2 regions of the Streptomyces sp. Edi2 genome follow, and region 1 is predicted to be linked to the other one. Evidence: predicted binding sites of a transcription regulator. Region 1 holds the regulator's gene; the other holds the start of a gene.
The links. Region 1 encodes HrcA, which represses chaperone genes, less so after heat shock. Its sites were predicted from a motif close to TTNGCACTCNGNNNNNCNGAGTGCNAA; they were not measured.
Positions count from the first base shown of each region.

Region 2: groL (chaperonin GroEL) is a predicted target of HrcA. The motif match lies at 9,704-9,730, and genes of this name have one in related genera.

Region 1 is NZ_JBEJGX010000003.1:2,853,822-2,868,640, forward strand. Features, by position in the region: gene ABR737_RS16070 (S-(hydroxymethyl)mycothiol dehydrogenase) at 1-197, opposite strand, end outside; gene ABR737_RS16075 (HAD family acid phosphatase) at 528-1,361, shown strand; gene ABR737_RS16080 (ribonuclease Z) at 1,447-2,352, opposite strand; gene ABR737_RS16085 (histidine triad nucleotide-binding protein) at 2,359-2,718, opposite strand; gene ABR737_RS16090 (16S rRNA (uracil(1498)-N(3))-methyltransferase) at 2,896-3,639, opposite strand; gene ABR737_RS16095 (nitronate monooxygenase) at 3,636-4,724, opposite strand; gene dnaJ (molecular chaperone DnaJ) at 4,821-5,957, opposite strand; gene hrcA (heat-inducible transcriptional repressor HrcA) at 5,958-6,974, opposite strand; gene ABR737_RS16110 (MBL fold metallo-hydrolase) at 7,169-7,903, shown strand; gene ABR737_RS16115 (DUF3097 domain-containing protein) at 7,936-8,769, shown strand; gene ABR737_RS16120 (Uma2 family endonuclease) at 8,747-9,325, opposite strand; gene hemW (radical SAM family heme chaperone HemW) at 9,435-10,667, opposite strand; gene ABR737_RS16130 (SpoIIE family protein phosphatase) at 10,720-12,897, opposite strand; gene ABR737_RS16135 (AMP-dependent synthetase/ligase) at 13,280-14,819, opposite strand, start outside.
Region 2 is NZ_JBEJGX010000003.1:5,417,171-5,431,989, forward strand. Features, by position in the region: gene otsB (trehalose-phosphatase) at 92-991, shown strand; gene ABR737_RS27280 (hypothetical protein) at 1,182-1,700, shown strand; gene ABR737_RS27285 (alpha,alpha-trehalose-phosphate synthase (UDP-forming)) at 1,785-3,299, opposite strand; gene ABR737_RS27290 (hypothetical protein) at 3,375-3,722, opposite strand; gene ABR737_RS27295 (GntR family transcriptional regulator) at 3,890-4,645, shown strand; gene ABR737_RS27300 (hypothetical protein) at 4,785-5,396, opposite strand; gene ABR737_RS27305 (glucosyl-3-phosphoglycerate synthase) at 5,748-6,710, opposite strand; SAM riboswitch class I at 6,880-7,038, shown strand; gene thrC (threonine synthase) at 7,056-8,339, shown strand; gene ABR737_RS27315 (MoaD/ThiS family protein) at 8,464-8,742, shown strand; gene ABR737_RS27320 (cold-shock protein) at 9,166-9,369, shown strand; gene groL (chaperonin GroEL) at 9,896-11,521, shown strand; gene ABR737_RS27330 (S66 family peptidase) at 11,696-12,724, shown strand; gene ABR737_RS27335 (hypothetical protein) at 12,861-13,181, opposite strand; gene ABR737_RS27340 (hypothetical protein) at 13,623-13,925, shown strand; gene ABR737_RS27345 (DUF397 domain-containing protein) at 14,577-14,819, opposite strand, start outside.

The sequences.
Region 1 (14,819 bases):
GCGGCCTCGTGCCCGAGCAGGAACGGGAAGTCGTCGTTGATGCCGCCCTGCTTGTAGTGCAGATCGGTGTGGCACACCCCGCACGTCTGAATCTTCACCACGGCCTCGCCGGGGCCCGGATCCGGCACCAGGATGGTCTCCAGCCGGACCGGTTCGTTCTTCCCCGGCGCAATCACGCCGCGCACTTCCTGTGCCATCGGGACAGCCCCTTTCAAAGATCACGTACGGGACCACTGTGGCGCGCCGCCACCGATCCGTGCCTCACCGTACGCGCGCCGGGCCACCGGGCACAGGACCACGGCCGGGTCCGTGATCTCCGGTCCGGGACCGCCGGGCGCACGCCCGCTCGTGGTGCCCGCGGGCGACCTACTCGCGTCTGCAGAGGGAGTGGGCGGCCAGGGAGCGTCATGGCTGTCAAGAGTCCGTACCCATGAGCCTTTGCCAAGGGTTGAATCTTCGCGCGTAGAGACCGACTTGAGGCTCTGTTAGACCTACGGGGTCCACTCATGTCTCCTGAGGAGTCGCGCATGCCCCGCCCCGCCCGTTTCCGCCCCGCCCTCACCCGGAGAGCCCGGCTCGGCGCCGCGACGGTCGCCGCCCTCGTCACCGGCACCGCGGTCTTCGGCATAGGCCAGGCCACCGCCGAACACTCCGTGCCGCGCACCGACAAAGAGATCCCCAACCTCACGCAGGTGCAGGACAAGATCAAGGCGTACTACGGCGACACGGTGACGGCGGACGGCGAGCACTACGCCTCCCCGCACAGCAACTACGCCCGCCAGGTCCGCGGCATCGAGGCCAAGGCCCGCGGCTACCTGTCCAAGGCCCTTGCGCAGCACGGCCGGACGGGCAAGCAGGGCAAGGAAGGCAAGCAGGCCAAGCCGGCCATCGTCCTCGACATGGACGACACGACCCTGCTCACCTACAACTACGAGCTCCAGGTCGGCTTCCACTACACCGAGGAGAGCCAGGACAAGTACCTGGCCCACCACGACATGGACCCGGTCTTCGGCATGAACCGGCTCGTGAACTGGGCGCACGCCAAGGGCGCCGAGGTGTTCTTCCTGACCGGCCGCAAGGAGGCGCAGCGCGACTGGAGCGTGCGCAACCTCACGAACGTCGGCTACGACGTGCCCCTGGACAGCCGGCACGTCTACCTGAAGAACAAGGAGCACCCGCCGGCCTACCTGCCCTGCGGCGCCACCTGCACGACGGTCGAGTACAAGTCGGGCACCCGCAAGCACATCGAGTCTCTCGGCTACCGCCTCGTCGCCAACTTCGGGGACCAGTACAGCGATCTGAACGGCGGTGCCGGGGACCGGACGTTCAAGCTGCCGAACCCGATGTACTACCTGCCGTAGGAGCGCGGCGCACGGCCGCGGAAGCACGGCGCGCACGCCCGGAGCGGCGCGGCACACGCCCGGCGGACGGATCTCCGCCGGGCGTTCAGCGCCGCTTGGGCACCGGCACCCGCATCAGGTCCTTGGCGATGGTCAGCTCGCCCGTGAAGCCCGCCGCGCGGGCCTGCCGCTCGAACTCGGTGGGGTCGTCGTAGCGCTGCGAGAAATGCGTCAGCACGAGGTGCCGCACCCCCGCCGACGCCGCGACCTGCGCCGCCTGCCCGGCGGTCAGGTGCCCGTGGTCGGTGGCCAGCTGAACGTCCTCGTCCAGGAACGTCGACTCGATGACCAGCATGTCCGCCCCCTCCGCGAGGGCATGGACGCCGTCGCAGAGGCGGGTGTCCATGACGAACGCGAAGCGCTGGCCGGGGCGCCGCTCGCTCACCTCGTCGAGGGTGACGCCGTTCAGCTCGCCGAGCCGCCGGAGGCGCCCGACGTCCGGTCCGGCGATGCCGTGCGCCGCCAGCCGCTCCGGCAGCATCCGGCGCGCGTCCGGCTCGATGAGCCGGTAGCCGTACGACTCGACCGGGTGCGAGAGCTTGCGCGCCTCCAGGACGTACGCCGCCGAGCGCTCCAGCTCACCGTCGACGGCCACCGGCCGCTTCACCAGCCGGACCGTCTCCCGGTACGCGGTGGCATAGCGCAGCCGGTCGAAGAAGTGCTCGCCACTGGCCGGGTAGTGGGCGGTGACCGGGTGCGGCACCCGGTCGAGGTTGATCCGCTGGATCACCCCGGCCAGGCCGAGCGAGTGGTCGCCGTGGAAGTGCGTGATGCAGATCCGGTGGAGGTCGTGGGCGGCGACCCCGGCGCGCAGCATCTGCCGCTGGGTTCCCTCGCCGGGGTCGAAGAGCAGCCCCTGGCCGTCCCACCGCAGCAGGTAGCCATTGTGGTTGCGGTGCCGTGTGGGAACCTGGCTCGCGGTGCCGAGGACCACCAATTCACGTACGGACACGGTGCGTTACCCGGGGGGCCACTGCAGGCCGCGGCCGCCGAGCACGTGCAGGTGGGCGTGGAAGACGGTCTGGCCCGCGCCGGCGCCGGTGTTGAAGACGACCCGGTAGCCCCGGTCCTCGACCTTGTCCTCGGCGGCGACCTCGCGGGACTCGCGCAGTATGTCGGCGATGACCTGCGGTTCGGCGGCGGCCAGGCTCGCGGCGTCCGGGTAGTGCACCTTGGGGATCACCAGGACGTGCGTGGGCGCCTGGGGGTTGATGTCGCGGAACGCGACGGTGGTGTCGGTCTCCCGGACGATGGTCGCCGGAACCTCTCCCGCCACGATCTTGCAGAACAGGCAGTCGGCCTGCGGTTCTCCCGCCACCGGTGGCACCTCCCGGGTCGTGTGTCGTACGCACGGTGCGCACGGCCTCGGATGCTACCGGGCGGGCCGTATCCGGGCGTCCACCCCACCCCACGCCGCGCGGTCCCCGCCGCCCGGAACCGCACACCGCACGGGAGGGCTGGTCGCCCGGAGGTCCGGGGCGGCCGGTGTGACTCCCTAGCTCCAGCGCCCCGTGCGCCCCAGCAGCAGCGCCGTGGCCGCGGTGCCCGCCGTGGAGGTGCGCAGCACGGTCGTCCCCAGGCGGTAGGGCCCCGCGCCCGCCTCGGCGAAGAGGGCGAGCTCTTCCGGGGAGACACCGCCTTCCGGCCCGACGACGAGCACGATCCGGCCCTCGGCGGGGAGTTCGGCGGTGGCGAGCGGGGAGCTGCCCTCCTCGTGGAGGACGGCGGCGAAGTCGGCGTCGGCGAGCAGGGTGGCCACCTGCTTGGTCGTCAGCGGGTCCGCGACCTCGGGGAAGGTCAGCCGGCGCGACTGCTTGCCCGCCTCACGGGCCGTGGCACGCCATTTGCCCAGCGATTTGGCGGCCCGCTCGCCCTTCCACTGGGTGACGCAACGCGCCGCCGCCCAGGGCACGATGCCGTCCACACCGGTCTCGGTCATCGTCTCGACGGCCAGCTCGCCGCGGTCGCCCTTGGGGAGCGCCTGGACGACGGTGATCGTGGGTTCCGGCGGCGCCTCGGTGCGCAGCTCCGCGACGGCGACGGTGAGCCGGTCCTTGCCCTCGACGGCGGCGACCGTGCCGTGCGCGCCCGCTCCGCGGCCGTCCGTCAGGACGACCTCCTCACCGGCCCGCAGCCGGCGCACCGACACCGCGTGCCGGCCCTCGGGACCGTCCAGGGTCAGCGTGCCGCCGGCCCGTACGTCCGCGAGCGAATCGACGAGGAACACCGGCGCGGTCATGCGGCGCCACCGGCGCCCGGGTGGCTCAACGCGGCGCGCGCCGCTTCCAGTTCACCCGCCAGTACTTCCACGAGCTGCCCGGCAGGCAGCTCCCGCGCCAGCCGGTGCCCCTGCCCCGCCCACAGGTTCATGCCCTGCGCGTCGCCCGCCTTGGCCGCGGCCTTGCGCACCGTGGAGGTGAGGTAGTGGACGGCGGGGTAGGCGGCCGGGGCGTACGGGCCGTGCTCGCGCAGGAAGCGGTTGACCAGTCCGCGGGCGGGCCGCCCGGAGAACGCCCGGGTCAACTCCGTATGCGTGAACAGCGGGTTGGTCAGCGCCTGCTTGTGCAGCGGGTTGGCGCCCGATTCGGGGGTGGCCAGGAAGGCGGTGCCCAGCTGCGCCATGCTCGCCCCGGCGGCCAGCACCGACGCGATCTGCGCCCCGCGCATCAGCCCGCCCGCGGCGATCACCGGGATCTGTACGGCCTCCCGGACCTGGCCGAGCAGCGCCAGCAGTCCCAGCCCCGCGCCGGTGCCGTCCGCATGCGGATCGTCCCGGTGGGTGCCCTGGTGGCCGCCGGCCTCCACGCCCTGCACGCACACCGCGTCGGCACCCGACCACTGGGCGGCCTGCGCCTCGGCGGCGGTGGTGACCGTGACAATGGTGTACGTACCGACCGCGGCGAAGGAGTCGAGGACGGCACGCGAGGGGCAGCCGAAGGTGAAGGACACCACCGGCACCGGGTCGTCCCGCAGGATCGCGAGCTTGGCCTCGTAGCCGTCGTCGATGGGCCCGTCGATGTCACCGAGCTCGGTCTCGTACCAGGCGGCCTCGCCCGCGAGTTGCTCGCGGTAGACCTCGACGACCGAGCCGTCGGCCAGCGAGGGCTGCGGCATGAAGAGGTTGACGCCGAAGGGCCGGTCGGTCAGCGACCGCAGCTGTTTGATCTCCTGGTACATGCCGTCGGCGGTTTTGTAGCCGGCGGCGAGGAAGCCGAGACCGCCGGCGCCGCAGACGGCGGCGGCCAGCTCGGGTCCGGAGCCGCCTCCCGCCATCGGGGCCTGCACGATCGGATGGCGGCAGAGATCGGTCAGTGCGGTGGGCATGCGCACATCGTGTCACGCCCACCGCGCCGTTCTGAACCGGGGCCGAGGCCGCCGCGCCGCCCGGGGAACGGCTCCGGCCCCCGGGCTCACCTGCGGCTATCGCCCGTTGAACGCATCCTTCAGGCGCGAGAAGAGTCCCTGCTGCCCCGGCTGGAACTGCCCCGTGGGCCGCTCCTCCCCGCGGAGCTTGGCCAGCCGCCGCAACAGGTCCTCCTGGTCGGCGTCGAGCTTGGACGGCGTCATCACCTCGACGTGGACGATGAGATCGCCCCGGCCGCCGCCCCGCAGATGGGTCACACCGCGCTGGTGCAGCGGAATCGACTGGCCGGACTGGGTACCGGGCCGGACATCGATCTCCTCCACCCCGTCCAGCGTCTCCAGCGGGCACTTCGTGCCCAGCGCCGCCGCCGTCATCGGGATGGTGACCGTGCAGTGCAGATCGTCGCCGCGCCGCTGGAAGACCGAGTGCGCCACCTCGTGGATCTCCACATAGAGATCACCGGCGGGGCCGCCGCCCGGACCGACCTCGCCCTCGCCCGCAAGCTGGATGCGGGTGCCGTTGTCGACACCGGCCGGGATCTTGACGGTGAGCGTGCGGCGCGAGCGGATCCGGCCGTCGCCGGCGCACTCGTGGCACGGCGTCGGCACGACCGTGCCGAAGCCCTGGCACTGCGGGCACGGCCTGGACGTCATGACCTGGCCGAGGAAGGACCGGGTGACCTGGGAGACCTCACCGCGGCCGCGGCACATGTCACAGGTCTGCGCCGAGGTGCCGGGAGCCGCGCCCTCACCGCTGCAGGTCGTACAGACGACGGCGGTGTCGACCTGGATGTCCTTGGTGGTGCCGAAGGCGGCTTCGTTCAGCTCGATGTCGAGCCGGATCATGGCGTCCTGGCCACGGCGGGTGCGCGAGCGCGGTCCGCGCTGCGACGCGGTGCCGAAGAAGGCGTCCATGATGTCGGAGAAGTTGCCGAAGCCCGCGCCGAAGCCGCCCGCGCCCTGGCCGCCGCCGGCCTGCGAGAGGGGGTCCCCGCCGAGGTCGTAGACCTGCTTCTTCTGCGGGTCCGACAGCACCTCGTAAGCGGCGTTGATCTCCTTGAACCGCTCCTGGGTCTTCGGATCCGGGTTCACGTCCGGGTGCAGCTCACGCGCCAGCCGGCGGAAGGCCTTCTTGATCTGGTCCTGCGAGGCGTCGCGTCCGATACCGAGGACCGAGTAGTAATCCGTGGCCACTTACGACTCCGCGAGGATTTGTCCGACGTAACGTGCCACTGCGCGTACCGCTCCCATCGTTCCGGGGTAGTCCATGCGGGTCGGTCCGACCACGCCGAGTTTGGCGACTGCCTCGTCGCCCGAACCGTAGCCGACCGTGACGACCGATGTGGACGCCAGGCCTTCATGGGCATTCTCATGCCCGATACGTACGGTCATGCCCGAGTCCTTGGCTTCCCCGAGCAGCTTGAGCATCACCACATGCTCCTCAAGGGCCTCCAGCACCGGCCGGATGGTCAAGGGGAAATCGTGTCCGAAGCGCGTGAGATTGGCGGTACCGCCGATCATCAGCCGCTCTTCGGTCTCTTCCACCAGAGTTTCCAGCAACACCGACAGCACTGTCGAGACCGTGCCGCGGTCGTCCTGCTCGAAGGACTCCGGAAGATCCTGCACCAACTGCGGCACATCCGCGAACCGGCGACCGACGACCCGGCTGTTGAGCCGGGCCCGCAGATCCGCCAGGGAGGCTTCGCCGAACGGTGCCTGGCAGTCGATGAGCCGCTGCTCGACCCGGCCGGTGTCCGTGATCAGTACGAGCATCAGCCGGGCCGGGGCCAGGGCCAGCAGCTCGACATGCCGGACCGTGGACCGGGTCAGGGACGGATACTGCACGACGGCGACCTGCCGGGTCAGCTGCGCCAGCAGCCGGACCGTGCGGCCCACCACGTCGTCGAGGTCGACGGCGCCGTCCAGGAAGTTCTGGATCGCCCGCCGCTCCGGGCTGGACAGCGGCTTGACGCCGGCCAGCTTGTCGACGAACAGGCGGTAGCCCTTGTCGGTCGGGATCCGCCCGGCGCTGGTGTGCGGCTGGGCGATGAACCCCTCGTCCTCCAGGGCCGCCATGTCGTTGCGGATGGTGGCCGGGGAGACCCCGAGCCGGTGGCGTTCGGTGAGCGCCTTGGAGCCGACCGGCTCCTCCGTCCCGACGTAGTCCTGGACGATGGCGCGCAGCACCTCCAGCCTGCGTTCACTGAGCATCCCGCGCACCTCCAGTCCGGCCGTCCGCCGCTTCGTCTTCCCTGGCACTCACACGGGCCGAGTGCCAGACCTTGGGCCAGTGTACGGCCGGGTAGCACGGGTGCGGCAAGGGCGGGCGCGCGGAGTACCCGCCCGATGACCGGGATCGGCCGATCTGTCGGGCAACGCTATCGCGATGGCGCTAGCGTCTCGGTATGCGTACTGCTTGGGAAGAGGCCGGTTGGGAACGACTCGGTGACGGCGTCGCCAGGCGCCGGATGCCGGGCTGGGACGAGACGATCGGGGTGATCGCGGGGAGCACCGGGGTCATGATCGTCGACACCGGCGCGACCCTGCGCGACGGCGCGGATCTGCGCCGGACGATCCGCGGTGTGCTGGGCCGGGAAGTGACGCATATCGCGCTCACCCACCCCCACTTCGATCATGTGCTGGGCACGGCCGCCTTCGCGGGCGTCGAGGTGTTCGGCGCGGCCGGCCTGGGCGAGCTGCTGCGCCGGGGCAAGGACGAGCTGCGGCACGACGCGATCCGGCAGGGCGTCGCGCGGGACGCCGCCGCGGAGGCCGCCGATCTGCTCGTCGCCCCGCACCACCATGTGCACGGCCAGCTGACCGTCGAGCTGGGCGACCGGCAGGTGCTGCTCGCCAACGTCGGCCCCGGGCACACCGCCCACGATCTGGCCGTCCTGGTACCGGGCCGGCGCGGGGAGCCGGAGATCGTCTTCTGCGGCGATCTGGTCGAGGAGTCCGGCGAGCCCCAGGCGGGCCCCGACGCGCTGCCCCAGCAGTGGCCCGGCGCGCTGGACCGGCTGCAGGCCCTCGGCGGCGAGGACGCACGGTACGTTCCCGGCCATGGCGCCGTGGTGGACGCCCGGTTCGTCCGTGCCCAACGCGACGCCCTGGCGGCCCGCTTCGGCGTCGCGCCTTCCTGACCCCGCCCGCCGACCTCACGAGACAGGCCCCCATGCACAGCAAGCACTACGGCCCCGACCTCACCCCACCGTGGAAGAAGCAGCGGCCCGCCCCCGAGGTGCCGGCCGAGCCCGATCTGGTCGTCGAAGAGGTCGCCTCGGGCTTCTGCGGCGCCGTGATCCGCTGCGAGAAGACGGCGCAGGGGCCGACGGTCACCCTGGAGGACCGCTTCGGCAAGCACCGGGTCTTTCCCATGGAGCCGCGCGGCTTCCTCCTGGAGGGGCGGGTGGTCACCCTCGTACGCCCCCAGGAGAGGCCGGCGGCCACCGCTCCGGCGCGTACGGCATCGGGATCACTCGCCGTGCCCGGCGCCCGCGCACGGGTCGCCCGCGCCGGGCGCATCTATGTGGAGGGCCGGCACGACGCCGAGCTGGTGGAGCGGGTGTGGGGCGACGACCTGCGCATCGAGGGGGTGGTCGTGGAGTACCTGGAGGGCATCGACGACCTGCCCTCGATCGTCCGCGGCTTCGCCCCCGGACCGGACGCCCGTCTCGGCGTCCTCGTCGACCACCTCGTGCCCGGCTCCAAGGAGTCCCGTATCGCGGCCGGGGTGACCGGGGACCATGCACTGGTGGTCGGCCACCCGTACATCGACGTCTGGGAGGCGGTGAAGCCGTCCTCGGTCGGGATCGCGGCCTGGCCGTCCGTCCCGCACGGGCAGGACTGGAAGACGGGGGTGTGCCGGGCGCTGGGCTGGCCGGAGAACACGGGCGCCGCCTGGCAGCGGATCCTGTCCTGCGTGCGCTCCTACAAGGACCTGGAGCCGGCGCTGCTGGGGCGGGTGGAGGAACTGATCGACTTCGTCACGGCCGGCGGTGCGGCCTGACGTTGGGGAGGGTCCCGAATTCGGTGGTGTCGAGTACGACATCGAGCTGGTCCAACGGCACGGGATCGCCAAATTTATAGATCGACTGCGACCGGTAGTCGGCGTTCTCCCCCGTGCCAGTGGGGCCGGTGAGCAGGACGCAGTGTGCCACGAGGGGATCGATGATCAGGTAGAGCGGAAGTCTGCTCGCCGCGTAAATCGAACGCTTGATGACATAGTCATGATCAACGCTGGTCTTGGAGACAACCTCGACAACCATCTTGATCACCTCGGGCGGCATCATGCGCCCGGAGTCCGGTCCGGTTCCGCGCTCCACCAGCACGAGATCCGGCTGAGGCTCGCTGGACTCTTGATGAAGCGCGACATCCTGGGTTTGCAGGCGTCGCCACTTCTTCCGCGGAAACTGGTCAAGGACAGCTTCCACGATGTCGTTATGGACCACGTCTGGCCCCGCCATCATCACGATGTTCCCCCGGAGGAGCTCGATCTTGACGCCCTCGGGAACCTCAAGGTTCTCGAAGAGCTCCGTCATCCGGCGTTCATCCACAGCGGTCATCTCCATGGCCTCCGTATCCCGTCGCCGTGTATACGGCACAGGCTAGGAGCAGCCTAGGCGGGGCCGCGGGCCCCTCGCATTGGTTCACTCATTCGAGCACAGCAGCGACTCAGTCCACCAGATCCCGCACCACCGCGTCCGCCAGCAGCCGTCCCCTCAGGGTCAGGACGGCGCGGCCCGCCTCGTACGGACCGGGTTCCAGGAGGCCGTCGGCCAGGGCGCGGGACGCCGCCCGCGCGCCCGCCGGGGCGAGGATGTCCAGGGGGCAGCCGTCCGCGAGGCGCAGTTCCAGGAGGATGCGTTCGACCCTGCGGTCCTCGTCCGTCAGGAGTTCGCGACCGGCGCCCGGGGAGCGGCCTTCGGAGAGGGCCTGCGCGTAGGCGCCGGGGTGCTTGACGTTCCACCAGCGGACGCCGCCGACGTGGCTGTGGGCGCCGGGGCCCGCGCCCCACCAGTCGGCGCCGGTCCAGTACAGCTCGTTGTGGCGGCAGCGGGCCGCGTCGGTGGTGGCCCAGTTGGAGACCTCGTACCAGGTGAAACCGGCCGCGGCGAGGCGTTCGTCGGCAATGAGGTAGCGGTCGGCGTGCACGTCGTCGTCGGTCATCGGGACCTCGCCACGGCGGATCCGGCGGGCCAGCTGGGTGCCCTCCTCGACGATCAGGGCGTAGGCGGAAACGTGGTCGGGGCCGGCCCCGATCGCGGCGTCCAGGGAGGCGCGCCAGTCGTCGTCGGTCTCGCCCGGGGTGCCGTAGATCAGGTCGAGGTTGACGTGGTCGAAGCCGGCCGCGCGGGCCTCGGCGACACAGGCCTCGGGGCGGCCGGGGGTGTGCGTACGGTCGAGGATCTTCAGGACGTGCTGCCTGGCGCTCTGCATGCCGAAGGAGACCCGGTTGAAGCCGCCCGCGAGCAGCCCGTCGAGATAGCGCGGGTCGACGGACTCCGGATTGGCCTCGGTGGTGATCTCCGCGCCCGGCGCCAGGCCGAATTCCTCGCGGATCGCGGCCAGCATCCGGCCGAGATCCGCTGCGGGCAGCAGGGTCGGGGTGCCGCCGCCGACGAAGACCGTCTCGACGGGGCGCGGGTCGTCGCCCAGCACCTTGCGGGCCAGCCGGATCTCGTCCACGACGGTGTCGGCGTAGTTGTCGCGGGAGGCCAGGGCGCCGCCGGAGCCGCGCAGCTCGCTTGCGGTGTAGGTGTTGAAGTCGCAGTAGCCGCAGCGGGTCGCGCAGTACGGCACATGCAGATAGAAGGCCAGGGGCCGGCCGGCGGCGGCCGCCGGCGTATGACCGGGCAGCGCCCCGTCCTCGGGCATCGGCTCACCATCGGGCAGTGCGGAAGGCATGGGAACCATTGTCCGTCATGGCGGGGCGGTGCCGGTCCGGGTGCGGTGTGCCCTACGGCACCCCGGGCCCGGCCGCCTGGAGGACCAGCAGGGCCAGGTCGTCGTCGGGCGGGACCGGGCCGAAGGCGTGGACGGTGTTGCGGATGTGATCGGCGAGGGCGGTGGCGCCCAGGCCGGCACCCGCGGCGAGCGTGACGGCCAGACCGTCCTCGTCGTCGAAGAGCCGCCGCCCCGAGCGCCGCTCGGTCACCCCGTCGGTGACGCACAGAAGCGTTTCCCCCGGGCAGAGGTCGAACGATTCGCTGACGTACGCGGCGTCCTCCACCACCCCCAGCAGCATCTGCGGCGCCGCGACCACCCGGACCCCGCCGTCCGTGCCCAGCACCAGCGGCAGCGGGTGGCCGGCGCTGGCGAGGGTGCAGCGGGCGCCGCCGCCGGGGTACGGGACGATCTCGCCGTAGAGCAGGGACAGGAAGCGGGCCTGTTCGCCCTCCTCGCGGATCTCGACCGGCGCCTCGGCCCCGGCCCCGGCCGCCGCGACCGCCGCCGCGACCGCCGCGACCGAGTCCGCGGCCTCCCGTGCCATGGTCTTGTTGAGCCGGTCGAGCACCGCGGCCACCCCGAAGCCGTCCCGGGCCAGCAGCCGCAGCACCGGGCGGGCCAGCCCCGTCACCGCGGCCGCCTCGGGCCCGCTGCCGCAGACGTCGCCGAGGGCGAAGCACCAGCGGCCGTCCCCGGCGTCGAAGAGGTCCCAGAAGTCGCCGCCCGCCCAGGCCCCCTCCCGTGGTTCGTAAACCACCGCCGACTCCACGCCCGGCACCTGCGCCCGCCCCCGCGGCAGCAGACGGCGCTGCAGGACCTGGCTGATGCGCTCCTGACGGCTGTAGGCGCGGGCGGTGGCGACGGCGCGGGCGACCCGGCGTCCCAGGTCCTCGATCAGCCCGACCACCTCGTCGGGGAAGCGCAGCAGCCCGCCCCGCCCGAGCAGCAGGGTGCCGAGCCGGCGGCCTCCCGCGACCAGGGGGCAGGCGAGCGCGGCGCCGCCCGGCCCGTAGCCGCCCGGTTCGTACGGCCAGGGCCAGGGAACCGCGCCGGACGCACCGCTGGGCGAGCCGCCGGCCGGCAGCTCCGGCGGCTGCTTCTCCAGCGCCGTGCGCAGCGCGTCGATCCGGCTCTCGGAGGTGTGCCAGACGCGGGCGAGGCGCTGTTCCTCGGCGTCGGCCGCGAGGCCCCGGCCGGGGGCGCCGCTGTCGCCGTCATAGAGCCACACCGCGCACCATTCGGCGAGCCGCGGCACGATCAACTGGGCGGCGAGCGAGGCGACCTGATCGGCGTCGAGCTGACCGGAGAGCAGGTCGGAGGCTTCGGCGAGGAAGGAGAGGGCGCCGTTGTCGACCCCGCCGGCCTCGTGGTCGGGCGGGGCGGAGCGGCGCGGCGCCGGGGCCAGGAGCTCGGCGGCCCGCAGCCCGTGCTGCAGCAACTGGTCGTCGAAGGCGAGCTCCGGCTCGGGCCCGGCGCCGTCCCGGGCGCCGACGGGCAGCCGGAACCAGACGGTCTTCATGGCCCTGCGGTAGGTGATGCCCCAGGATTCGGCGACGGCGCTGATCAGCTGGAGGCCGTGGCCGCCGTTCTCGGAGGCGGCACTGTCCTCGTGGGCGCGGACCGGCTGGGCGGGGTGGTGGTCGGAGACCTCGATGACGAGGCCGGGGGCGGCGTCGGGGGCGGGGCCGGGTGCGCCGTCGAGTCCTGCGCCGGAGGCGTACGCGGGCGGCGCCGGGTACGGCTGCCCGCTCCGGGCCCCGCACGGCTCGCCGCTCCGGCCCTCCGGGTACTCCGCGCCCGCTTCCCGCTCCGGCTCCAGGCGGCAGCGCAGCTCGACGGTGGTGCCCGCGTGCACGACCGCGTTCGTCACCAACTCGCTGACCAGCAGCACCGCTTCGTCCGCGAGCCGCCCGGTCAGGCTCTCCGCGCCCGCCAGCCCCTGGTCGGCCCAGTCCGCGAACGCGGCCCGGACGAAGCGGCGGGCGACGGCAGCGGCCTGCGGATCACCGGGCAGGCTGGTCCACCGGGAACGGGCCACGGCCCCCTCGGCAGGCCCGGCCACCGTGCCGGCCCCGGCTGCGGGTCCCGTCGCAGGACCGGCCCCGGGTCCGCCACGGGACCCGCCCGCCCTCGCCATGCGCGTCGCCGTGACGCCGTCGTCCCGTGGAGACGAAGTTGTCGTCCGCATTGAGCAACTCCCGACCAGCTCCGCTGCAGCGCCGGATGCGCCAACGACAGAGTGACAGAACGAGCGCAGACATAAGCACGGAGTCACAGAAGTGGGTGGTCGCGGCGCCCAATTCGGCTGACGCGCCGAGGGAGTTGGCCGACGTCCGCCAAGCGGCCTCCGGGGGACTTGTACGGACAAGTCCGGCGAAATCCACGGTTCCCGCCGGCCGCCGCCTTCACCCGTACGGGTGCGGCGATACGGGACCCGCCAACCCGTACGAGCACGGCGATACGCGACGCGCGCACCCGAGGTGCCACGCCACACGGGGCGACGCGCCGGCCCCTATAAGCGCGGCGATACGGGACGCGCCGACCCGCCCCGTACCGCCGTGTCCTTGCGGCTACGCCTCGCGCGTGCCCGCGTACATCTCGTCGAGCAGGTCCTTGAACACCCGCTCCACCACCGGCCGCTTGACCTTGAGGCTGGGGGTCACCTCACCGTGCTCGATGTCCAGGTCGCGCGGCAGCAGCCGGAACTTGCGGATCTGCTGCCAGCGCTGCAGGCCCTCGTTGACCCGCTCGACATAGCCGTCGATCAGCTCGCGGGCCTGTGCGGTGGCGACGACCTCGGCATACGTCCTGCCTTCCAGACCGTGCTCCTTGGCCCAGGCCATGATCGTCGGCTCGTCGAGGGCGATCAGGGCGGTGCAGAAGTTCCGATTGGCGCCGTGCACCAGCACATTGGAGACGAACGGGCAGACCGCCTTGAACTGGCCCTCGACCTCGGCGGGCGCGATGTACTTACCGCCCGAGGTCTTGATCAGGTCCTTCTTGCGGTCGGTGATCCGCAGATAGCCGTCCGGGGAGAGCTCACCGATGTCACCGGTGTGGAACCAGCCGTCCTCTTCCAGCACCTCGGCGGTCTTGTCCGGCAGGCCGTGGTAGCCCTGCATGATGCCGGGGCCGCGCAGCAGGATCTCGCCGTCCTCGGCGATCCGCACCTCGGTGCCGGGCAGCGGCTTGCCGACCGTTCCGGTGCGGTAGGCCTCGCCGGGGTTGACGAAGCTGGCGGCGCTGGACTCCGTCAGGCCGTAGCCCTCCAGGATGTGGATACCGGCGCCGGAGAAGAAGTAGCCGATCTCCGGCGAGAGCGCGGCCGAGCCGGAGACCGCGGCGCGCAGCCGCCCGCCGAACGCCTCCCGCAGCTTGGCGTAGACAAGGGCATCGGCGATCCGGTGCTTGGCGCCGAGTGCGAACGGCACCGAGGCGTTGCCGGTGCGGCGGAAGTTGTCCTGCGAGACCTTGGCGTACTCGCGGGCCACCTCGGCCGCCCACTGGAAGATCTTGTACTTGGCGCCGCCGCCCTGCCGGGCCTTGGTCGCGACACCGTTGTAGACCTTCTCGAAGATCCGCGGCACGGCCGCCATGTACGTGGGCCGGACGACCGGCAGATTCTCGATGATCTTGTCGACCCGGCCGTCCACGGCGATCACATGTCCGGCCGCGATCTGGCCCGCGGTGAGCACCTTGCCGAAGACGTGCGCCAGCGGCAGCCAGAGGTACTGCACGTCCTCCTCGGTGACCATGCCGGTGGCCGGGATCGCCCGGGCCATGTACGCCCAGCAGTCGTGCGGGAGCTGAACACCCTTGGGGCGCCCGGTGGTCCCGGAGGTGTAGATCAGCGTCGCCAGCTGGTCGGCGCGCAGTGCGGCGACCCGCTCCTTGACGCACTCCGGGTGGTCCTCCAGATAGGCGGTGCCGCGCTTCTCCAGCTCGGCCAGGGTGAGCACCCAGCCCTCCGGATCGCCCTCGGCGGGCTCCGCGCCCGCCTCGTCGATGACGACGACATGCGCCAGCTCGGGCAGCTCCGCGCGCCGCTCACGGGCCTTGGCGAGCTGCCCGGCGTCCTCCGCGATCAGCACCCGGCTTCCGGAGTCGGCC
Region 2 (14,819 bases), 2.6 Mb from region 1:
CCCGCCGCGCCCCGGTGCTCCCGTGGAGCGCCCTGCGGCGATGGCCGGGAGGTACCCGCGCCGTCCGCCCCGCGCCGGTAGGGTCGGCGCCATGGGCAGCCCCCCGAACGCCGCGCCGCACTCCCAGCCGACACCCGGACCCCTACCGACCCCGCGCACCGCTGCCGGCCGCGAAGGCCTCGCCGCGCTGCTGGCTCACCCGGAACGCGCCGTCATCGCCCTCGACTTCGACGGCACCCTCGCCGATATCGTCCCCGACCCGGAGAAGGCCCGCGCCCATGACGGCGCCGTCGCCGCCCTCGGCCGCCTGGCGCCCCGGCTGCGCGCCGCCGTGGTGATCACCGGCCGCCCGGCCACCGTCGCGGTCCGCCTCGGCGGCTTCGCCGAGGCACCGGGCCTGGACCATCTCACCGTCCTCGGCCACTACGGCGCCGAGCGCTGGGAAGCCGCCACCGGCACCGTCCACGCGCCCGCCCCGCCGCCCGGCATCGCCGCCATACAGGCCGAGCTCCCCGGCGTCCTGGATGCCTCCGGCGTCTGGCACGGCACCTGGGTCGAGACCGCCATCGAGCGCAAGGGCGGCCGCGCCATCGCCGTCCACACCCGCCGCGCCGCCGACCCCCAGGGCGCCTTCGACCAACTGCGCGGCCCGCTCACCGCGCTCGCCGAACGCCACGGCTTGATCGTCGAGCCGGGCCGCCTCGTCCTGGAACTCCGCCCGCCGGGCATGGACAAGGGCGTCGCCCTGGCCGACTGGGTCCGCGAGACCGGCGCCACCACCGTCCTGTACGCCGGTGACGACCTGGGCGACCTGGCGGCCTTCGCCGCCGTCGAAAAGCTGCGCTCCGACGGCCTCCACGGCGTCCTGGTGTGCAGCGGCAGCAACGAGGTCGCCGAGCTGGCCGACCGCGCCGATCTGGTGGTCGACGGCCCGACCGGCGTCGTCGCACTGCTCGCAGCCCTCGCCGACCGGCTTGAAGACACCCCCTAGGGGCGCCCGGCCCGCCGCCGCGGCCTTCCCGGCACTGGGGCGACGGGCCCCTGTGACGTACGTCCTGTTGCCGCTCGGAGGGCCGCCTTACGCTGGTCGGCCACCCGCGCCACGAGCGCGCCGAGTGCTCGCGACCGGATCACGTACAGGTGACAGAACGACGGCGGGCACGTGTGAAGGACGGATTCCCATGCTCACCGATCTCTCGCCCGTCATCGCTGCCTCCACGCGCTGGCTGCTGTTGGCGTTCCCGCCGGCGGCCGGCCCGCTGGACCACGCCCTGGCCGAGGCCCAGGCGAGTCACGCGGCCACCATCGCCGCTGCCCTGCGCTACCCCACCGCGCTCGACGCCGAACTGCTGAACCTGCTCGGCCCCGGCGGCTCCGCCCGGCTGGACTCCGTCACCGGTGCCGATGCCCACCCGCTGGAGGGCGCCGACGCCTGGCGCACCTCGGTGGACGAAACCGTCGTGAGCTGGGCGGCCTGCCTGCTGGCCGACGCCGAGCTCGCCGTCGTGGCAGCGGCCTGCCTGGCCGCCACCGATCACGGTGCGCACACCGTGGGCGAGGCCCGTCGGCTGACGATCCCCAGCCCTCGCGATCACCGCGCGGCGCCGCTGCTGCGCCACCCGGACCTGCTCGGCCCCATCGCCGGCCTCCACCGCGAGACCCTGCACGCCCTCCTCGGCGCCGCCCCGGCCGAAAGCTGATCCGCGCGCCGGCCGAAAGCTGATCCGCGCCCCGGTCACCAGGTGATCCGCCCGCCCGGCGGCACGGCCGTCGCCGGAGACGGCTCAGGGGGCGTCCCGCTTAGGGGTGGCCTCCCTCAGCGCCCGCAGCTGCTCCAGGAACCACTGCGCCGGCGGCAGCGCCGTAGCGGCAGCGGCCAGCCGCGCCGTGCGCTCGCCGCGTTCCCCGGCCTCCATCGACAGCGCCTCGTGCAGCGCCCGCGCGGTGTCGCTGACGTCGTACGGATTGACCGTGAGGGCGTCCTTGCCCAGCTCCTCGTGTGCCCCGGCCTCTCGGGAGAGCACCAGCGCACAGCCCTGGTCGGAGACCACCGGGATCTCCTTCGCGACCAGGTTCATCCCGTCCCGGATCGGGTTGACCAGCGCCACATCCGCCAGCCGGTACGCGGCCAGCGAGCGCGCGAAATCATCCTTCACGTGCAGCACGACCGGCTGCCAACTCTCCGTGCCGTACTCGGCGTTGATCTCCTCGGCGAGCCGTCCGACCTGCGCCGTGTACTCCCGGTAGACGGCCAGGTCCTGGCGCGAGGGGTAGGCGAAGGCGACATGCACGACACGCCCGTGCCACGACGGGTGTTCCGCCAGGAGCTCCCGGTAGGCGAGCAGCCCCCGCACGATGTTCTTGGACAGCTCGGTCCGGTCCACCCGGACGATGGTCTTGCGCGCGGTCCCGTCGGGCCCCGTGCCGACCTGCTCCCGCAGGGCGGCCAGCCGCTCGTGGACGTCCGCCTGCTGCGACCGCTCCCGCAGGAACCCGGCGTCCGCCCCGAGCCCGTGCACACCGATCAGGGTGTTCTCGGTGCCGCCGGTCACCTCGGCGCAGCACGCGCGGAACGCATTCGCCCAGCGGTGGGTGAGGAACCCCAGCCGGTCGGCGCCCAGCATCCCCCGCAGCAACTGCTCGGCGATGTCGTCCGGCAGCATCCGGAAGTACTCCGGCGGAGCCCATGGCGTGTGCGAGAAATGGGCGATCCGTACGTCGGGCCGCAGCGCCCGCAGCATCCCCGGGACCAGGGAAAGGTGGTAGTCCTGCACCAGCACCGCCGCACCCTCGGCGGCCTCGTCGGCGAGCGCCTGGGCGAAGGCGCGGTTGTAGGCCTCGTACGACGCCCACTGCGCCCGGAACTCCGCGTCGAAGACCGGCTCCAGCGGTGTCTGGTAGAGCATGTGGTGGACGAACCACAGCACCGAGTTCGCGATGCCGTTGTAGGCGGCGGCGTGCACCTCGGCCGGAATGTCCAGCATCCGCACCCGCTGCCCGCCGGTGTCACCCGGCTCCAGCGCACCACCCGTCCGCCGTACGGCCTCCCGGTCACCGTCACCGAGCGCCGCACACACCCACACCGCGTCCGCCCGCCCGTCTCCCGACTGCCGCCCCTCATCGACGGGCTGCGCGCCGCGCGCCGACTGCCCGATGGCCGACAGCCCGGACACCAGCCCGCCCCCGCCCCGCTTGGCGGTGAGCGTGTCGTCCTCCGCCAGGCCGTACGAGACCGGCCCGCGATTGGACGCGACAAGAACCTCGGCACCCGCGGGGGCCGCACTGCACTCGGAGACCATGTCGCGAAGGTAACCCGCCACAGATCCACGCAAACGTACGGAAGCAGCCAAGCCGCGCGCCCGGACGACCGCCCCTCACCCGTCGCCCGGCCAAAAGGAGTCGAGGGGCAACGACGGCTCACCCTCCGCGGGTTCCGGATGCCCGTAGCCGAGACGGTCGCCGCGGCTGCGGGAGATGCGCAGTGTGTCGCCGAGCGCGCCCGTCAAGCAGCAGGCCAGAAAGCGTAGTTCGGGCGTGGTGGTCCCGTTGTCGTGGAGGAGGGCGCGGGCGTGCCCCAGAAGGACCTCACCGGATGCGAGCTGGGCGCGCTCAACGGCGTCCGCTTGGCGGGTGACCGGGCCGTCCCCCTCGGAGAGCAGGTAGCACGGTTTCCCCTCCGGACTCGACCAGGGAAGCAGGCGTGGACGCGCAGGAGGCGTCATGGCGACTCCAGTTCTCTAGAGAAGTTGGATCGCTACATGTTGAATCGGGGCGAGTGCATAGCGTCAACTAGTTCTCTAGAGATGTTGAGGTTGAGGTAGGTGGTGCCGCCGTGGCACTCGAACGGATCTCTAGGATGTCTAGAGATCGCCAGGAGGGATGCATCGCCATGGCCGCACCGGAAAGCTCGTCGCCCAAGTACCGCCGGATCGCCGACGCTCTGAAGCGGGCGATTGCGGAGGGGGAGTTCGGGCCCGGAGACCGGCTGCCCGGGGAGAACGAGCTGATGGACCGGCACGGCGTGGCGCGGATGACGGCCCGGCAGGCGCTCGGTGTGCTCACTTCGGAGGGGCTTGCCGAGGCCCGCAAGGGCGCCGGGGTCTTCGTGCGGGCGTTCCAGCCGATCCGGCGCCGTGGCGTCCCGCGGCTGGCCCGGGAGCAATGGGGTGAGGGGCGGTCGGTCTGGTCGGCCGATGTCCCGGACCGTGACCTGGTGGTCGACGAGGTCACGGTGAACGAGGAGCCGGCGCCTGAAACCGTCGCGTCGCAGCTCGGCATAGCGCCCGGAGGCGCTGTGATCGTGCGGCGCCGCAGGTTCGTGCTCGACGGTAAGCCGGTGTTGCTGTCCACCTCCTCCCTCCCCGCTGCCCTCGTCGCGGGATCGGCGATCACGCAGCCGGATACCGGGGCCGGCGGCACATACGCCCGGCTCGCCGAGTTGGGTGCGGGGCCCGCCCGCTTCAGGGAAGAAGTGCGGTCACGCATGCCGGCGCCGGATGAGGCCGTTCGGCTGCGCCTTCCGCCGGGCACGCCCGTTGTCCTCATCAGCCGCGCGGCCATCACCGCGGACGGGCGGACCGTCGAGGTCAACGAGATGATCCTCGACTCGTCCGCCTACGTGCTGGAGTACGACTTCGACGCCTGAGCCGTCAGACCGCAAGCGCCGCGCCGCAGACTGCGGTCTTGGCGCGCGCCTCTGGCTCCTGGTCGGTCCGGACCGACCAGGAGCCAAGGGCGCAGCGGTAGCGACGGGCCCCCTCCGTGGAGGCTCATCCGTAGGGGATTCAGTCGAGTTCGACGCCCATGTTGTGGGCGAAGCCCTGCCACTTCTCCACGGCGAAGCGCTTGTTGAGCGAGTCGGGCACGCTCGGGTTGGTGACGTAGCCCTCGACGTGGAGCCGCAGGTAGCCCTTGGAGTCCGTGTAGAAGTTGAAGTAGACCTTCGACCCCTTGCCGTCGAAGTGGCCCTTCTCCGCGGTGAAGTACCAGGCGTTCTTCATGGAGCCGATGCCGTGGTAGCGCACCGGAGCGTCCTTGCAGGCGAAGAAGACGGCGCAGGCCTCAAGGTTGATGCGCTGGTTCTCCTTCGGGAACTTCTTGGGTGCTCCCTTGACGGGGAACGTGCAGTTGAAGCAGTGCTTCAGAGACTTCATCGCCTTGGCCGGGCTCACCTTGAGCCCCGGGTAGCGCGCGTTGTTGGGCTTGACGGTGAAACGCTCGTCATACAGCTTGCGCAGGCCCGCCGCCGCACTCTTGGTGCCCACGGACTGGGTGGCGGCAGCCTTGGTCACGGGCTGCTGTGCCGAGTCGGCCGACTGCGCCTGAGCGGGCGTCGCAGTGGCCAGTACGCCCACTGCCGCCACGGCGGTGAGGATCTTCCCCGTAGAGATGCGCATGAACAGACTTCCCCCTGGTCAGAAAGAAATGATCAAAAACGCTGTCACCCTACCCGGCCCGACTACTCGCCGGTAATGGAATAGGTGTTCCCATCTCGGAAGTTCGGAGAAGTGGGCCGCGGCCGCGTGGCACCCGGGCCGACAGGCCAGGGGGCGCCGGGCCGCGGATGGCGGCAGGACTGAGCCGCACGCACGCCTGGTACGGCCGTCCGTGCGTGCGTTCGACGGTTCGCAGTCTGCGTCTGCGTCTGCGTCTGCGTCTGCGTCGGCGTAGGTACCGGCACTGGCACTGGCACCGGCACACGCCCGGGCACGGGTTCGGCTGCCGTCAGCCGAGGAGGCCGCGGACCCTCAGGCCGCCCGTCGTGCCGCGTACTCCGGGATTTCGGCCATCGGGGGGCGCTCCTCGGTGTCCACGTCCGTCGTACGGGGGACGAAGCCGTCGGCCCCGCGGTCGAACTGGGTGAGCCGGGGGCGTACCAAGTGGCCGCGGGCCAGGCGGAGTTGCGCGGTGCGGTAGATCGCGGCGGCCATCCGGCCGAGGGCCTGGCCGTCCTGGTGGCGGTGTTTGCGGACGCCGACGTCCACCTGGGCGAGGGCGTCGAGGCCGACGGTGTGCAGGGCGTCGACGAGCAGGCCGAGCTCGACGCCGTAGCCGACCGGGAAGGGGAGGCGTTCGAGGAGGGAGCGGCGGGCCGCGTACTCGCCGCCGAGGGGCTGGACGAAGCCGGCCAGCTGGGGCCAGTGGAGGTTGAGGAGCGGGCGGGCGACCAGTTCGGTGACCCGGCCGCCCTGGCCGGCCCCGGCGCCCTCGGTGCCGGTCTCCAGCGGGCGGTCGTACATCGCCTTCACGAACTGGATGTCCGGATCGGTCAGCAGCGGGCCGACGATCCCGGAGACGAAGGCGGAGGAGAATTCGCGCAGGTCGGCGTCGATGAAGCAGACGATGTCGCCGGTGGTGGCCAGCAGGGAGCGCCACAGCACCTCGCCCTTGCCGGGGAGGGCCGGCAGCCGCGGCAGGACGCTGTCGCGGGGGATGACCCGGGCGCCGGCCGCCGCCGCGACCTCGGCGGTGCGGTCGGTGGAGCCGGAGTCCAGCACGATCAGCTCATCGACGAGCGGGACCGGGCCGGTCATCAGCTCGGCGCGGATCACCGCCACGATCGCCCCGACGGTGGCCTCCTCGTCGAGGGCGGGCAGTACGACACTCACCGTGCGGCCCGTCTGGTGCTTCGCCTCCAGCAGCCGCCCCAGCGGGCGGTCCGCGGCGGACCAGGAGCGGCTGCTCAGCCAGCCCTCCACCTCTTCCAGCACGTCTACGACTCCTCGGTCGCCGCCGGTGGGCGGCCTCTGTGATCCATCTCGCGCATCGGACGACTATCTCAACCGTCAGTGCCTTCGGTTACAGTCTTGAACAACGCGGAAGACCGTTGCATGTCGGGGTCCGCGCCACAAACGCCTGGGTTTCGGCCCAGCGCCATACCGCTCATCCAGAGGGGCAGAGGGATACGGCCCGTTGAAGCCCCGGCAACCCTCCAGCCGGTCTTGCCGCAAGGACGCTGACGTCCCGCGCGCGAGGCTCCCGGCTAGGGAAGGTGCCAAATCCGTCTCGTGGCGAGATTCGTCGCGAGGAAGATGAGGAGAAAGGGCCTCGCCTCCATGGCTGTGCAAGTCACCGAAAACACCCCCACCGTCGCTCTGGGCCCCGCCGCAGCCCTGTCCTGCCGCGAGTGCGGACAGCGCTTCGCGCTCGGCCCGATCTTCGCGTGCCAGGAATGTTTCGGGCCGCTCGAAGTCGCGTACGACCTGCCGAGCGGCGACCCCGAGGGCCTGAAGAAGCAGATCGAGGCCGGTCCGGACAACATCTGGCGCTACGCCCCGCTGCTGCCCGTCCCCGCCGACGTCGCCGACAAGCCCAACCTGAACCCCGGCTTCACCAAGCTCGTCCAGGCCGACCGGCTCGCCGCCGAGCTGGGCGTCACCGGCGGTCTGTACGTCAAGGACGACTCCGGCAACCCGACGCACTCCTTCAAGGACCGCGTCGTGGCGATCGCCGTCGAGGCCGCCCGCGCCTTCGGCTTCACCACCCTGTCCTGCTCCTCGACCGGCAACCTCGCCGGCGCGGTCGGCGCCGCGGCGCGCCGGGCCGGTTTCCAGTCCTGCGTGTTCATCCCGCACGACCTGGAGGCCGGCAAGGTCGTCATGGCCGCGGTCTACGGCGGTGACCTGGTCGGCATCGAGGGCAACTACGACGACGTCAACCGCTTCTGCTCCGAGCTCATCGGCGACCCGCTGGGCGAGGGCTGGGGCTTCGTCAACGTCAATCTGCGCCCCTACTACGGCGAGGGTTCCAAGACCCTGGCGTACGAGATCTGCGAGCAGCTGGGCTGGCGCCTCCCGGACCAGATCGTCATCCCGATCGCGTCCGGCTCGCAGCTCACGAAGATCGACAAGGGGCTCAAGGAGCTGATCGCCCTCGGTCTGGTCGAGGACAAGCCGTACAAGATCTTCGGCGCCCAGGCGGAGGGCTGCTCGCCGGTGTCCACGGCCTTCAAGGCCGGGCACGACGTGGTCCGCCCGCAGAAGCCGAAGACCATCGCCAAGTCGCTGGCGATCGGCAACCCGGCCGACGGCCCGTATGTGCTCGACATCGCCCGCCGTACGGGCGGCGCGGTCGAGGACGTCAACGACGAGCAGGTCGTGGACGCGATCAAGCTGCTGGCCAGGACGGAAGGCATCTTCGCGGAGACCGCGGGCGGGGTGACCGTCGGCGTGACCAAGAAGCTGATCGAGAACGGTGTGCTCGACCCGTCCCTGACGACCGTCGTCCTGAACACCGGTGACGGCCTCAAGACGCTGGACGCGGTCGCCCCGACCTCAGGGCCCACGGCCACGATCCGTCCGGACCTGGACGCGTTCCGCGCGGCCGGTCTCGCCCGCTGACGCTGCCGGCCCCGTCCGCGCACGGGGCCGCGCCACCTCCCGCCACGAGGCCGCCGGCCCGTCCGCAACGAGGCCACGCCACCGCCCCCGAACACGTACTCCGCAATACCCGGAAGGCAGAACCATGAGCGTGAAGGTCCGCATCCCCACCATCCTCCGCACGTACACCGGCGGCCAGGCCGAGGTCGCGGCCGAGGGCGCGACCCTCTCCGAGGTGATCGCCGACCTGGAGCAGAACCACCAGGGCATCGCGGCCCGGGTGCTGGACGACGCCGGCAAGCTGCGCCGCTTCGTGAACGTCTACGTCAACGACGACGATGTGCGCTTCGAGCAGGGCCTGGAGACGCCGACCCCGGAGGGTGCGGGCGTCTCGATCATTCCGGCGGTGGCCGGAGGGTGCTGATTTGCGCCAATTCTTGGCCTGCTTGACCGGAATTGCCCCGTCCGCCAGAAAGCGGACGGGGCAATTCCATGTTGTGAAAGGAGATACCATTGAGGCGATACCCCTCCCCTATAGCGCGTGCGTGTGCCGAACGCATATGAGATCGCGATCAGTTGTGCCCAAAGTGTGGGCAAGATTTGTCGCTTAGGTGAGCTATGCCCGGCCCGACTTGCCCGGGAGAAGCGGGATTTCACCGCATATTGCCGATTTTCCGGCCCCAGATTTCTCGTCCGATTGACCTGTTGCGCTGGGCATCTGTGCAGATACATTCAGCGGCGGTCGACGCGTTCCGGCGCACACCCCACAGGGCTTTCGCGGGGTGAGGTCTGACCCGGGTCCGCGGAGTGCGGTCCTGCGCAAGGGCCAGTAATAGGGGAGTTAGGCATGGCTCAGGGCACCGTCAAGTGGTTCAACGCGGAGAAGGGGTACGGCTTCATCGCGGTCGACGGTGGTGCGGATGTTTTCGTCCACTACAGCGCGATCCAGATGGACGGCTACCGCACCCTTGAGGAGGGTCAGCGGGTCGAGTTCGAGATCTCGCAAGGCCAGAAGGGGCCGCAGGCGGACATGGTCCGGGTGGCCGGCTGAGGCGCCGACCGACTGCTGCGTAGTGAAGGCCCGTACCCCCCTGAGGGGTGCGGGCCTTCTGCTGTCCGTCGCGGTCTGCCGGCCGCCTCTCGCCGGCCGCCCCTCGCCCGCCGTCTCTCGTCGGCCGCCCCTCGTCCGCTGCTCCTCGTGCTGCCCCTCGTCCGCTGTCCGCTGCTCCGCTGTCCGCTGTCGGCGGACGGGGAGGTGCTGAGTGCGGGCGGACCCCGGGGGACCTGCGCTCACCCGTGATTCACCCGTCACCCGGGCGCCACCCCGATGGGAGGCATCTTCGAAGCCGCCTTGCACTCAAGGGGTGCGAGTGCTAATCATTGCGTTAGCACTCTCCCAGTGAGAGTGACAAAGAAGGACCGGGTCGGTGAGGCCCGTAGGCCGGGTGGGGCAAGGAACCACGCAGGTCTGCAGGTCGTCCGTCGCGGGCGCCAGCGCGGTCCGGAGCAATCCTTCCCCAAGCTCTCAACTGCGTTCGAGCAGGGGAGACCCCATTAGTCCGGGAGGACCACTTCACATGGCCAAGATCATCGCGTTCGACGAGGAGGCACGGCGCGGTCTCGAGCGCGGGATGAACCAGCTCGCCGACGCCGTCAAGGTCACCCTCGGCCCCAAGGGCCGCAACGTCGTCCTCGAGAAGAAGTGGGGCGCCCCCACGATCACCAACGATGGTGTATCCATCGCCAAGGAGATCGAGCTCGAGGACCCGTACGAGAAGATCGGCGCCGAGCTGGTCAAGGAGGTCGCGAAGAAGACGGACGACGTCGCCGGTGACGGCACGACGACCGCGACCGTCCTGGCCCAGGCTCTGGTCCGCGAGGGCCTGCGCAACGTCGCCGCCGGCGCCAACCCGATGGCCCTCAAGCGCGGCATCGAGCGCGCCGTCGAGGCCGTCTCCGCCGCCCTGCTGGAGCAGGCCAAGGACGTGGAGACCAAGGAGCAGATCGCTTCGACCGCCTCCATCTCCGCCGCTGACACCCAGATCGGCGAGCTCATCGCCGAGGCCATGGACAAGGTCGGCAAGGAAGGCGTCATCACCGTCGAGGAGTCCCAGACCTTCGGTCTGGAGCTGGAACTCACCGAGGGTATGCGCTTCGACAAGGGCTACATCTCGGCGTACTTCGCGACCGACATGGAGCGCATGGAAGCCGCGCTCGACGACCCGTACATCCTGATCGTCAACTCCAAGATCAGCAACGTGAAGGACCTGCTCCCGCTCCTGGAGAAGGTCATGCAGTCGGGCAAGCCGCTGCTGATCATCGCCGAGGACGTCGAGGGCGAGGCCCTGTCGACCCTGGTCGTCAACAAGATCCGTGGCACCTTCAAGTCCGTCGCCGTCAAGGCCCCGGGCTTCGGTGACCGCCGCAAGGCCATGCTCGGCGACATCGCCATCCTCACCGGTGGCACCGTCATCTCCGAGGAGGTCGGCCTCAAGCTGGAGAACGCCGGTCTCGAACTGCTCGGCCGCGCCCGCAAGGTCGTCATCACCAAGGACGAGACCACCATCGTCGACGGTGCCGGCGACAGCGAGCAGGTCCAGGGCCGGGTCAACCAGATCCGCGCCGAGATCGAGAACAGCGACTCGGACTACGACCGCGAGAAGCTGCAGGAGCGCCTGGCGAAGCTGGCCGGCGGCGTGGCCGTCATCAAGGCCGGTGCCGCCACCGAGGTCGAGCTCAAGGAGCGTAAGCACCGCATCGAGGACGCCGTTCGCAACGCGAAGGCGGCCGTCGAAGAGGGCATCGTCGCCGGCGGTGGCGTGGCCCTGCTCCAGGCTTCCTCGGTCTTCGAGAAGCTGGACCTCGACGGTGACGAGGCGACCGGCGCCAACGCCGTGAAGCTCGCGCTGGAGGCCCCGCTCAAGCAGATCTCCGTCAACGGCGGCCTTGAGGGCGGCGTTGTGGTGGAGAAGGTGCGCAACCTGCCCGTGGGTCACGGCCTCAACGCCGCGACCGGCGACTACGTCGACATGATCGCCGAGGGCATCATCGACCCGGCGAAGGTCACGCGCTCCGCGCTGCAGAACGCCGCCTCCATCGCGGCGCTGTTCCTCACCACCGAGGCCGTCATCGCCGACAAGCCGGAAAAGGCCGGCGCGGCGGGCGCTCCGGGCGGCATGCCGGGCGGTGACATGGACTTCTGATCCCTCGCGGATCAGACACCGGTCCTCCCGGACCGCAACGTCCAGACGTACGTCGGGGCGGCACCCTCCTCCCAGGGGGTGCCGCCCCGGCGGCGTTTCGGGAGGGGGCATCCGGGCCGTTCGGAGCGCATAAAACCCGGTGTCCCAGGGGTTCACCGTGTCAAAATCCGGCGCATGACTGTTCGATACCCTTCCCCGCTGCGTCCCGGTGACCGTGTCGGTGTCACCTCTCCGTCGGGCGGCGTCGCGGAGGATCTGCGTGCGCGCCTCGATGTCGCCGTCCGTGACGTTCAGGACCGCGGGTACGAGGTCGTCATCGGCCGGTGCATGGACGGCTCCGGGCACGTCAGTGCTTCGGCCGCTGACCGCGCCGACGAGCTGATGTCGATGCTGATCGACCCCTCCATCAAGGCCATCGTGCCGCCGTGGGGCGGAGAGACCGCCATTGACCTGCTACCACTGCTCGACTGGGACCGGTTACGGGAGGCGGAGCCGACCTGGATCGTCGGGTTCTCCGACATATCGACCGTGATCACACCGATGACCCTGCTCACGGGCACGGCGACCGTCCACGGCAACAACCTCATGGACACGCCCTACCGGGTGCCCGAAGGACTGCAGTCGTGGTGCGACATCGTCGCGGCGCCCCCGGGGCACCGGTTCGTCCAGACCCCGCCCGGTCGCCACCGGAGCGTGGCCTTCGACGACTTCGCCGCCTTCCCCGGCATTCGCGAGTACACGCTCGACTCCGTGGGTGCCTGGACCCGGCTCGACGGGGGCGGTGACGTGGAGGCCGAGGGAAGACTGATCGGCGGCTGCATCGAAACACTGTGCAATCTCGCGGGGACAGCCTTCCTCGACACCTCGGCCTTCGCTCGCGACGAGTCACCGAATGGGCTTCTCGTCTATGTGGAGGCAACCGGCGACGATGCCTTCACCATCTGCCGGAACCTGCACGGCATGAGACTCGCCGGGTTCTTCGACCGGGCGAACGCGGTTCTCGTCGGCCGGACCTCCGCACCGGACAACGATTCGCTCAGCCAGCACGAGGCCGTCCTCGACGCACTCGGCCCCCTCCATGTGCCGATCATCGCCGACATGGAATGCGGGCACGTCCCGCCCTACATGCCCATCGTCAACGGAGCGTACGGCCGTATCGTTCACTCCCCGAGCCGGAGCGAACTGACGCAGACTCTGGGCTGACGGCTGACGGCTGACGGCTGACGGCTGACGGCTGACGGCTGACGGCTGTCGGCTGACGGCATACGGCACATCAGGCCGGTGGCTATCTCTGGCCGGGGTGGGCCGCAGGCATCATCGCCCGCTCTATGGCCTGCGCCTACTCCGTGGCCCGCGCCTGCTTCTGCATGCCCTGCTGCCCACGGCGGACGATGAGGCAGCCCGCGAGGCACAGGGCCCCTGCCGCGGACAGCATCGCGGCGCCGCAGAGGGTGGCGGGTGCGGGCGGGGCCTCGCGGTCGAGGGTGCTTTCGAAGGCGACTTGGATTGAGAGGTGCGGCCCGTGCATCTGGGGAAGTGGCGGGTAGGAGGGCGGTGTCTCGCCCCACAGGATCAGTGCCGCCCCGCCCGCGGCCAGTACGAGAGCCGTGAGGGCCACGATCAGCCTGCCGCGCCAGGGGCGCCGTAATCGGATCAGCATGGCGCCGACCCTACTGACTGCTACTGACCGCCGCGCCACGGTGCGGCAGGATCACGGTCGGCCGGCGGCGGCCCTACTACGGCTGGGGGCCGGTGGCCGTGCGACCGCGCGCAAATGCTGCACGCGGGCGCGGACTTGGGCGGCCGTCGCCTCCGCCGCGAGACGCCGCCGGTCGTCCGGTGGCGCCTCGCCCCGGCAGGGGCCGCAGACACCCCCGGGGAGCGCGGCGGGCCGACCCGGGGCGCGGCAGACGGTGCACTCCATGATCCGGAGGGCTCTGCGCGACGGCCCTTGGGCGGGGCGGCCTGGCCCAGCGGCTTCTGCGTCTGCCTCTGCGTCTGCGTTTGCATCGGCTTCGGTGCCGGTGTCCGTCCCGGGTTCGGGTGGGGGCGGCATCTTGGCGAGCAGCCGGGAGCGGGCGAGTCGGCCCGGGTGGTGGACGTGTGGCGGCAGCCCGGAGGTCAGGGCGGACAGGAGCTGGTCGCGGGTCGCGCCGCGCGCCAGCCATTCCTCCGCGAACGCTTCGAGGGACGCGCAGTCGGCGGCGGACAGCGTCATACGGGGTTCGGCACGGCCGAGAGCGGCGAGGGCGGCGTAGCCGGGGGAGTGCGGTGGACGGGGCTGGACGTGGGTGTGGACGTGTGGGGCATGCGGGCGCGGTGGCCCGGCGGCGGGAAGTGGGGCGCCACTGCCGCCTTCACCGCCAACGTCGTCGTGGGTCATCGGAACGTTCCCGGCGCATAAGGCCATCCACCAGGCGTCGTCCCGTGCCGTACGCGAGAAGTACGTACGCGTCACCCAGAGCGGACTGCCGCCGTCACTCATGTGTGTCTCGGTGACCCGCCGCAGATGACCGGCCTCCGAGAGGTGGCGGAGCGCGGTCCGCAGGGCGCACTGCCCGTAGTCCGGCAACACCTTGGCCAGCGTCTTCACGGACATGTCGGCACCCTCGGGCAGCCGGTCGAGGTAGGCGGCGATGGATGCCTCACGACGGGGGAGGTTCGCGAAGTCGCCGGGGCGGGAGGGGCGTTGGTCGGGCGCTTCGCGTTTGCCGTAGCCGGGGCGGGCGGAGGGGTGGTTGCCGTGGGGGAGTGCGGGGGCGCACGGGACGGCGTTAAAGTTGGAGCTAGCCATGAGATCGTCGCGCTTTCGATCTTGGTGGTCAGACCCCGGTCGGTGTTGGTAGCACCTGCCGGGGTTGTTTTGTTGCTGCGCACGCTAGACCGGGGCGACGTGATGTCGCAAGCCGGTCACGGAATGTCATCCGCGCTGGTGTGTGCGGGAGTTGGCGGCTCGGGGGAGGGTGGGTGGGTGTCCTTCCGACCGCCCGTTCCTTGGAAAGAGGGCTCGGGGTCCGCGGCTTGAGCCCCGGACCCCGAGTGGACGCCAGGCGCCTTAGAAGGAGCTGGACTTGATGCCCTCGATGAACGCTGCCCACGCCGGCGCCCGGAACGCGAGCGCCGGACCGTCCGGGTCCTTGGAGTCCCGGACGGGCACGATGCCGGGGTGATCGTCGGAGACTTCGAGGCAGTCGCCGCCGCTGCCGTCGCTGTGGGTGGACTTCCGCCAGGTGGCGACCTCTAGGCAGTCTCCGCCACTGCCGCCGCTGTGGCTGGACTTGTGCCACGTCGCGATTTC